DNA from 2 places in the Mesobacillus sp. AQ2 genome. Region 1 is predicted to be linked to the other one. Evidence: a T-box and tRNA genes for the amino acid it is inferred to sense, from the RefSeq annotation. Region 1 holds a T-box; the other holds one or more tRNA genes.
What was found. The T-box of region 1 lies ahead of metG (methionine--tRNA ligase). A T-box ahead of a tRNA ligase gene usually reads a tRNA of that ligase, here a tRNA-Met.

Region 1 (4,404 bases):
TATTCAAAATAAAAAAACAACGCTTGGGGATGTTAACGTACCAAGCGTTGTTTTTTTATAAGCTTTATCTCTCAGCTTCAAAGTTAAATAAATTGGCAAGTCGTATTAACTCCTCTGAATCACCCTGCTTTTTATCCAACAACCCATCATTAGTCATATAGTATACATAATTTTTGGTTACGATATATAACGCAGTTGAGCCATACTCTGTTGTCGGTTCATGTAGAAATGCGCGTTGACCTGAAACGTTTATTTCAGTGACTTTTGTTCCGTATAGGGGATGTTCGGGAAAGAAATGCCTACTCATTTCTTCAACTGATCCCGTTTCATTCTTTGTATAATGTACTGAAATAAACCTTCCTTCTGAAGTCGGGTAAAAAGCCTGTGTAAATATTTGTTCTTTACTGCCTATTTTTTCAACAGATACTGCAAGAAGTGGTTCTCCTGAGATTGTATTGATCTCCTTGTAGGCATCCATTGGATAAACGACATATTCCATTCCTTTTTCGGTTAAAACCGGTGTCTCTTTTCCGTTGATCACTTCCATTGTATACAGCTTTTCTTTATTTGATAGCATTCCAGAGACAAATGAATCTTCATTCCCCAATTGAATAATGAGCAAAAACAGTAGAGAAAAAGTTATACTTATGGTTGATGCGTAACCAGAAATTTTAAAAATTCGAGATTTGACCTTTTCTTTATAAATTTGCCTCTCCAGTTTTCTCCTGACTGAATTGGCTTGATCCTGACTCCATTCCAAATCATATTCTACTTTCTGAAGAGCACGATTAAAAGTGTTCAATTCACTTTGTATGTTCATTTAACCACGACTCCTTTATCAATCTTTTTTCCAAAGCTAACATCCCACGATGCAAGGTGGATTTTACTTTACTTTCCGAACAATTCAATATTTCCGCTGTTTCAGTAATTGAAAAACCCTTTATTTTTCTAAGGATGATTACTTCTCGGTGTGATTGTTTAAGTGCACTTAATGCTTCGTATATTTCCTTAGAACTTTCTTTAAGCTGTACTACATTCTCTGGCAATAGTTTTATGTCAACTTGAGGTTGAAACAACTCTTTTATAAAACGAATTGGTTTTTGCTTTCTTAAGTAATCAACAGTTGTGTTATGAGCAATACTGAATAACCAAGTCTTTTCACTAGAATCACGATTGAAATTATGATAATACTTATATGCCTTGAAAAAAGTTTCCTGGGTTAAATCCTCAGCCTGCTGATAGTCTTTGGTGAGCATGAAAATAAATTTGAAAATTGTTTGATGATAAAGATCGTACCATTCATTTATATCTTCATCCCTGTAGTCAGCCATATAAATTCTCTCCCTGCTAATGAACTCAATACTTAGACGTGTGAGATTATAAAAGGTTTTGGTATATTTAAAATCTTTTTTACATCGGAATAAAATGGCAGAATTTTATTGACTTCCTGGAAATTTCTGAATAAAATCAGATTAATAAATTTTTAAAAGCAATGAAGAGAAAAAGTAGGGTGCCCCTGTTTTTTACCAGAGAGCTTCGGAAGCTGAAAAGAAGCAAAGACAGACACTTGAAAAATGGTCTCTGAGCTCCGTCCTGAACATGCTGCAGGCATAAGTAGGTAACGGCGAGAGTTGGCACTCGTTATCAATGTCACAGTATAAGAGCAGGCATTCCATGCTCCGTACTTGGTGAGGCAAATAGTGTAAGCTATTTGCGAAATAAGGTGGTATCACGGGGAATCCAAACCTCGTCCTTAACTTTTACGGTTAAGGGCGGGGTTTTTTTATTCTTCTAAGGAGGTCATATTAAATGAGCATTTTTATTGGAGGAGCATGGGCTTATGTTAATGGATCCTTGCATCTCGGGCATATTTCCAGTCTGTTGCCGGGGGATATTTTAGCAAGGTATTACCGGTTAAAAGGAGAAAAAGTTCTATATGTTTCTGGCAGCGACTGCAATGGTACACCTATTACGATCAGAGCGAAACAGGAGGAAGTTACGGCAAAAGAGATAGCGGATTACCATCATAACGAATTCGTTGATTGTTTTTCTCGTCTGGGGTTCTCTTATGACCTGTATACGAGGACTGATACAGAACATCATCATCAAATTGTTCAAGCCATCTTTTTGGAGTTGTTGGAGAAAGGATTCATTTACAAGAAAGAAATTGATCAATTGTATTGCGAGCATGATAAACAGTTTTTGCCTGACCGATATGTAGAGGGTCTATGCCCAATCTGCGGAGCGAATGCACGGGGTGATCAATGCGACGCCTGTTCAAGTGTATTGGAACCTCTGGATTTGCTGGATAGACGATGCAAAATCTGCGGTCAGCCGCCAACGGTGAGAAAAACGGAACACTTTTATTTTGCCTTAAGAGCCTTTCAAAAGACTCTGGAACACTATGTTGCTGAAGCAGAAAGCAATGGGGACTGGCGTGATAATGCCATCTCTCTGACCAGGAGATATCTGAATGAGGGTCTTCAGGATCGGGCCGTATCACGTGATTTAGACCATGGGGTAAGTGTGCCGATAAAGGGGTATGAGCAAAAGAAAATCTATGTGTGGATCGAGGCTGTTTCTGGTTACTATACCGCCAGTAAATTATGGGCAAAAGAAACAAATGGGGATGACCAGATTTTTTGGAGTTATGGGACTGAATCTTATTATGTACACGGCAAAGACAATATCCCTTTCCATTCCATCATTTGGCCTGCGATCCTAGCCGGGTTAGGAAAAGATCCATTGCCAACTCACATTGTTTCGAATGAATATCTCACATTGGAAAAAAGAAAATTGTCGACCAGCAGAAATTGGGCTGTCTGGGTCCCTGATATTTTAGAGAGGTATGATCCTGATTCTATCAGATATTTTCTGACGATTAACGCCCCCGAAAATCGGGATGCGGATTTCTCGTGGAAGGAATTTATCTATAGTCATAATAGTGAATTGCTTGGTGCATATGGAAACCTTGTGAACCGGACCTTGAAGTTCATCCAGAAATCATTTGATGGCATCATTCCGGAAAAAAGAATTAGCAAAGAAATAGTGGATCGAGTTGCCAGACTATATGAAGACACAGGCCGAAGTATTGAGGAGACAAGGTTTAAACAGGCATTGGAAACAGTATTTGATTTGGTCAGATATTCGAATAAATACTTTGACCAGCAGCAGCCCTGGAGACAGGTCCATGAAAATGTAGAAGAATGCAAACAGACTCTGGCAGACTGTGTCTATATCATAGGGAATCTGGCCAATATCCTGACACCTTTCTTGCCTTTTTCTAGTGAAAAGGTAAAACACATGCTGTCTTTTACAGAAGAATACTGGAAACCGCAGACAATCACAGCTCGTAGTCTAACTGCTGTAGAGCCTTTATTTGATCGGATTAATCCAGAAAGGATTCATATAGAATTAGAAAGTCTGGGCAGAGGACAAAGGATTTGATTGTTTTTAAACGGCAGCAGGGGGCTGTGAAGTTAGAGGGAGGTGTCTAAATAAAAAATAGTGTTGGATTCAAGCCTGAGGTAAGCATATTAGATAAACCGGATTATGAGATTGATTCTTTGTTTACTAAAGGCTTTAATAGGACCGGGAGCAAACCCGATCCTGGATTAATTAACTTAACGCTTCAAACGTCTTGCAGTCGGTTTCCCGGCTATTGTCGGCTGTCTCGCCGGAATGGCTGACTACATAGATTTTATCGGCATTGCAAAGGTTGCCATGCTCCCAATATTGACAGTTATTGACTTCGCACAATACGTCTTTTGCCATAGGGGTACCACTCCTTTTTGATTGATACACCTTTAGCTTGCAGCGTGAGGGTATAACTCATTCAAACTAATTTTAGGTAAAAAGGATCAGGTTTGTTCCCTGGTCTTTTTTTGACGCAAATATCTTTTATTCTGCATGAACAGGCTCCAAAAATAGATGAAGCCGGGAAACAGAAGGAGTCACTTTACGGGAAAATATGTAGGTGGAATCCTATAAAAAAAACCTCCCAAATTGGGAGGCATACACATTTATTCATTCAGTGCTTTTTCTAGAGTGGAAAGGTTCTTTTCCATCAACGTGAAGTATGTTTCTTTGTTTTTTATGTCTTCATCTGTCAAAACAGAAAGGTTGTGGAGTGAAAGTGGCTTACCGTTAATTTCTTCCTGGACCATTTTTGCCAGTTTGGAGTTGAAATTCTGTTCGTTCAAAACATATTTTATTTTTTCATCCCTTGCATGTGATATGAGTTTTTGAAGTTCTTTTTGGGTCGGCTCATTAGTCGTCGACAGGCCGGAAATACTGATTTGCTCAAGGCCGTATCGCTTTTCCCAATAGCTGTAGGCAGCATGGGCTACGATGATTTCCTTGCGCTTTGCAGTCCCGATTACCTCTGTAAATTCCTTGTCCAGA
Region 2 (4,404 bases), 2.3 Mb from region 1:
GGCGAGTCTCCTCAAATGTTGAAAGGCAGACTGCAGCTCTTCCAGGAATCAATATACTTTGACCTTTTGGAAAAAAACGTTACGGAGCTTGAAGGAATCAAAGAGTGGCGAGGAATCTTCAAAGCAACGGGGAAGGATCCTAACCGATATAGACATTCGGCCGAAGCCCTTTACCGAAGGATCTCTAAGCAGAATTACCTTCAAACCATACATAGTGCGATAGATCTGAATAATTTCTTCTCGCTTGAATATCAAATTCCAATTGGTATTTACGACAGTGACAAACTGCAGGGGAATATCACAATTAAAGTTGGCGAAGAAAATGAAGAGTACGGAGGTCTGAATGGCAGAACTAATAATCTTGCTAACTTGATCATATCTGCAGACGATAAAGGACCGTTCGGAAGCCCTTTTGTCGATTCTGAAAGGACCGCAGTGACAGAAGAAACAAGAAATGCGTTGCAGATTGTCTATTTAAGGCCTTCTTCTCCGTCAACAGAAATGGAGAAGATGACCGAATCACTCATGAATATGTTCACCCAGATTCATGGAGGAACTGGTACATTTAAACTCGTGGGATGCTGATGCATCCTTTTTTCTATTTGGCCAACCGAGCACGGGGCTACTGATTCCACATCTATCAAAGAAATTGGCTCTGTTAAACAAGGCTGTTGATTTTCGTTCCAGGCGCTTCGCTTTCCGCGGGGCTGGCGCTGAGCCTCCTCGTCGCTTTGCTCCTGCGGGGTCTCACCTGGCCAGCTGCGCCCGCAGGAGTCTACGCGCCTTCCACTACAATCAACAGGAGTAAAAACAACATTGGGCTTTAACAGAGCCAAGAAAAAAAAACGCAGTATATCGTTTTCTGGAAACGATATACTGCGTTAGTCACGTATGTATGGAGCGGGTGATGGGAATCGAACCCACTACATCAGCTTGGAAGGCTGAGGTTTTACCAGTAAACTACACCCGCATACATATCTTATGAAAATAAAGAAAACAGGAGATCCTGTTTAAAATAAAGATGGTACCGGTGGTCGGGGTCGAACCGACACTCCAGAAGGAACACGATTTTGAGTCGTGCGCGTCTGCCAATTCCGCCACACCGGCATATGAAGATTTCAAATACTGCAATTCCACTAAATAATTAGTGGAGGCGGCAACCGGATTTGAACCGGTGAATAAAGGTTTTGCAGACCTTTGCCTTACCACTTGGCTATGCCGCCATATTATATTGGAGCGGAAGACGGGATTCGAACCCGCGACCCCAACCTTGGCAAGGTTGTATTCTACCACTGAACTACTTCCGCAAATGGCTGGGCTAGCTGGATTCGAACCAACGCATGACGGAGTCAAAGTCCGTTGCCTTACCGCTTGGCTATAGCCCAATATATTATATTCAATACTGATTGAATATGTGATTTGAAATGGGGCGACTGATGGGAATCGAACCCACGAATGTCGGAACCACAATCCGATGCGTTAACCACTTCGCCACAATCGCCATTATAAAATTGGCAGGGGTAGTAGGAATCGAACCCACACCAAAGGTTTTGGAGACCTTCGTTCTACCTTTAAACTATACCCCTATGATAAATGGTGGAGGGGGACGGATTCGAACCGCCGAACCCTGAGGGAGCGGATTTACAGTCCGCCGCGTTTAGCCACTTCGCTACCCCTCCATTATAACATCATTTCCGATGTTAAAAAACCCATTTACTCAATTTCCTGATTAACCAGGAAATTTTAAATGGTGGCTCAGGACGGAATCGAACCGCCGACACAAGGATTTTCAGTCCTTTGCTCTACCGACTGAGCTACTGAGCCATATACTGGCGGTCCCGACCGGGATCGAACCGGCGATCTCCTGCGTGACAGGCAGGCATGTTAACCGCTACACCACGGGACCAAAATCTTTTCAAGTGATTAACTTGAAAAGCACTTCATGATTGCGGGGGCAGGATTTGAACCTGCGACCTTCGGGTTATGAGCCCGACGAGCTACCGGACTGCTCCACCCCGCGACGGTAATAAAAATGTTATTTGATTTATGCTCTTAGAGAGCATTGACTGTTCCGATCCCAGGAAGCTTACTCAAGCAGCAGCTCGATCGGTACAACTCGCAGTTCATACAGTGAAGTAACGCTCGTTGCTCCACCCCGCGACGGTAATAATTCATCAAAAAACTTATGGTGGAGGATGACGGGATCGAACCGCCGACCCTCTGCTTGTAAGGCAGATGCTCTCCCAGCTGAGCTAATCCTCCATTGTTATGTTACTTATTAAAGAAAATGGTGACCCCTACGGGATTCGAACCCGTGTTACCGCCGTGAAAGGGCGGTGTCTTAACCGCTTGACCAAGGGGCCTTTTGTTTAAGTTTCTATGGCGGAGAGCAAGGGATTCGAACCCTTGAGACAGCGTTGACCGTCTACACGATTTCCAATCGTGCTCCTTCGACCTCTCGGACAGCTCTCCAAATTGGCTCCGCAGGTAGGATTCGAACCTACGACCGCTCGGTTAACAGCCGAGTGCTCTACCACTGAGCTACTGCGGAATAGTAATGATTTCTCCGACCTGGATACACAATCCGTATCTTTGAAAGAAGATGTCAAATGCATCTTGCCCGGCGGCGTCCTACTCTCACAGGGGGAAACCCCCAACTACCATCGGCGCTGAGAAGCTTAACTTCCGTGTTCGGTATGGGAACGGGTGTGACCTTCTCGCCATCGCCACCAGACATTTTTTCAAGACAATATCTATTATACTGTCTTTAGTGCATTTTGCAAGAGAAATTTTAAAGATATTTCACTTCGTAAAAATCTTTATTCCCTCAAAACTAGATAATGTGTAAGAAGAAAACAAGGGAATCGAATGATCATTGTCCAGCTCCGGCTCCTAGCCTCTCGAGTCGCTTCGGTCCATCCGCCGAAGTCAAAGAACGACTTCAACTGCTGGCCCTCCAGCGCTTGTCGAGGCTGTACAGTCGCCTACGCTTTTCGTATTTGGTTAAGTCCTCGAACGATTAGTATCAGTCAGCTCCACACGTCACCGCGCTTCCACCTCTGACCTATCAACCTGATCATCTTTCAGGGTTCTTACTAGCTTGCGCTATGGGAAATCTCATCTTGAGGGGGGCTTCATGCTTAGATGCTTTCAGCACTTATCCCGTCCGCACATAGCTACCCAGCGATGCCTTTGGCAAGACAACTGGTACACCAGCGGTGCGTCCATCCCGGTCCTCTCGTACTAAGGACAGCTCCTCTCAAATTTCCTGCGCCCACGACGGATAGGGACCGAACTGTCTCACGACGTTCTGAACCCAGCTCGCGTACCGCTTTAATGGGCGAACAGCCCAACCCTTGGGACCGACTACAGCCCCAGGATGCGATGAGCCGACATCGAGGTGCCAAACCTCCCCGTCGATGTGGACTCTTGGGGGAGATAAGCCTGTTATCCCCGGGGTAGCTTTTATCCGTTGAGCGATGGCCCTTCCATGCGGAACCACCGGATCACTAAGCCCGACTTTCGTCCCTGCTCGACTTGTAGGTCTCGCAGTCAAGCTCCCTTGTGCCTTTACACTCTGCGAATGATTTCCAACCATTCTGAGGGAACCTTTGGGCGCCTCCGTTACTCTTTAGGAGGCGACCGCCCCAGTCAAACTGCCCACCTGACACTGTCTCCCGCCCCGATCAGGGGCGCGGGTTAGAATTTCAATACAGCCAGGGTAGTATCCCACCGACGCCTCCACCGAAGCTGGCGCTCCGGTTTCTCAGGCTCCTACCTATCCTGTACAAGCTGTACCAAAATTCAATATCAGGCTACAGTAAAGCTCCACGGGGTCTTTCCGTCCTGTCGCGGGTAACCTGCATCTTCACAGGTACTATAATTTCACCGAGTCTCTCGTTGAGACAGTGCCCAGATCGTTACGCCTTTCGTGCGGGTCGGAACTTACCCGACAAGGAATTTCGCTACCTTAGGACCGTTATAGTTACGGCCGCCGTTTACTGGGGCTTCGATTCAGAGCTTCGCGTGAGCTAACCCCTCCTCTTAACCTTCCAGCACCGGGCAGGCGTCAGCCCCTATACTTCGCCTTGCGGCTTCGCAGAGACCTGTGTTTTTGCTAAACAGTCGCCTGGGCCTATTCACTGCGGCTCATCCGGGCTATTCACCCAAATGAGCACCCCTTCTCCCGAAGTTACGGGGTCATTTTGCCGAGTTCCTTAACGAGAGTTCTCTCGCTCACCTTAGGATTCTCTCCTCGCCTACCTGTGTCGGTTTGCGGTACGGGCACCATTTATCTCGCTAGAGGCTTTTCTTGGCAGTGTGGAATCAGGAACTTCGGTACTATATTTCCCTCGCTGTCACAGCTCAGCCTTCACGCAAGCGGGATTTGCCTCACTTGCAGCC

Region 2: it has a tRNA-Met gene. The T-box ahead of metG (methionine--tRNA ligase) is inferred to sense a tRNA for this amino acid. The anticodon was not compared.

The regions. Positions count from the first base shown of each region.
Region 1 is NZ_CP126080.1:3,755,649-3,760,052, reverse strand. Features, by position in the region: gene QNH36_RS18910 (hypothetical protein) at 65-820, opposite strand; gene QNH36_RS18905 (RNA polymerase sigma factor) at 804-1,331, opposite strand; T-box leader at 1,484-1,758, shown strand; gene metG (methionine--tRNA ligase) at 1,810-3,447, shown strand; gene QNH36_RS18895 (DUF1540 domain-containing protein) at 3,619-3,774, opposite strand; gene QNH36_RS18890 (metal ABC transporter substrate-binding protein) at 4,023-4,404, opposite strand, start outside.
Region 2 is NZ_CP126080.1:1,216,310-1,220,713, reverse strand. Features, by position in the region: gene QNH36_RS06055 (B3/B4 domain-containing protein) at 1-585, shown strand, start outside; tRNA gene QNH36_RS06050 (tRNA-Gly) at 897-970, opposite strand; tRNA gene QNH36_RS06045 (tRNA-Leu) at 1,023-1,107, opposite strand; tRNA gene QNH36_RS06040 (tRNA-Cys) at 1,149-1,223, opposite strand; tRNA gene QNH36_RS06035 (tRNA-Gly) at 1,233-1,307, opposite strand; tRNA gene QNH36_RS06030 (tRNA-Gln) at 1,311-1,385, opposite strand; tRNA gene QNH36_RS06025 (tRNA-His) at 1,426-1,501, opposite strand; tRNA gene QNH36_RS06020 (tRNA-Trp) at 1,513-1,586, opposite strand; tRNA gene QNH36_RS06015 (tRNA-Tyr) at 1,595-1,679, opposite strand; tRNA gene QNH36_RS06010 (tRNA-Phe) at 1,749-1,824, opposite strand; tRNA gene QNH36_RS06005 (tRNA-Asp) at 1,831-1,906, opposite strand; tRNA gene QNH36_RS06000 (tRNA-Met) at 1,947-2,020, opposite strand; tRNA gene QNH36_RS05995 (tRNA-Val) at 2,187-2,262, opposite strand; tRNA gene QNH36_RS05990 (tRNA-Glu) at 2,289-2,363, opposite strand; tRNA gene QNH36_RS05985 (tRNA-Ser) at 2,381-2,472, opposite strand; tRNA gene QNH36_RS05980 (tRNA-Asn) at 2,477-2,551, opposite strand; rRNA gene rrf (5S ribosomal RNA) at 2,619-2,734, opposite strand; rRNA gene QNH36_RS05970 (23S ribosomal RNA) at 3,000-4,404, opposite strand, start outside.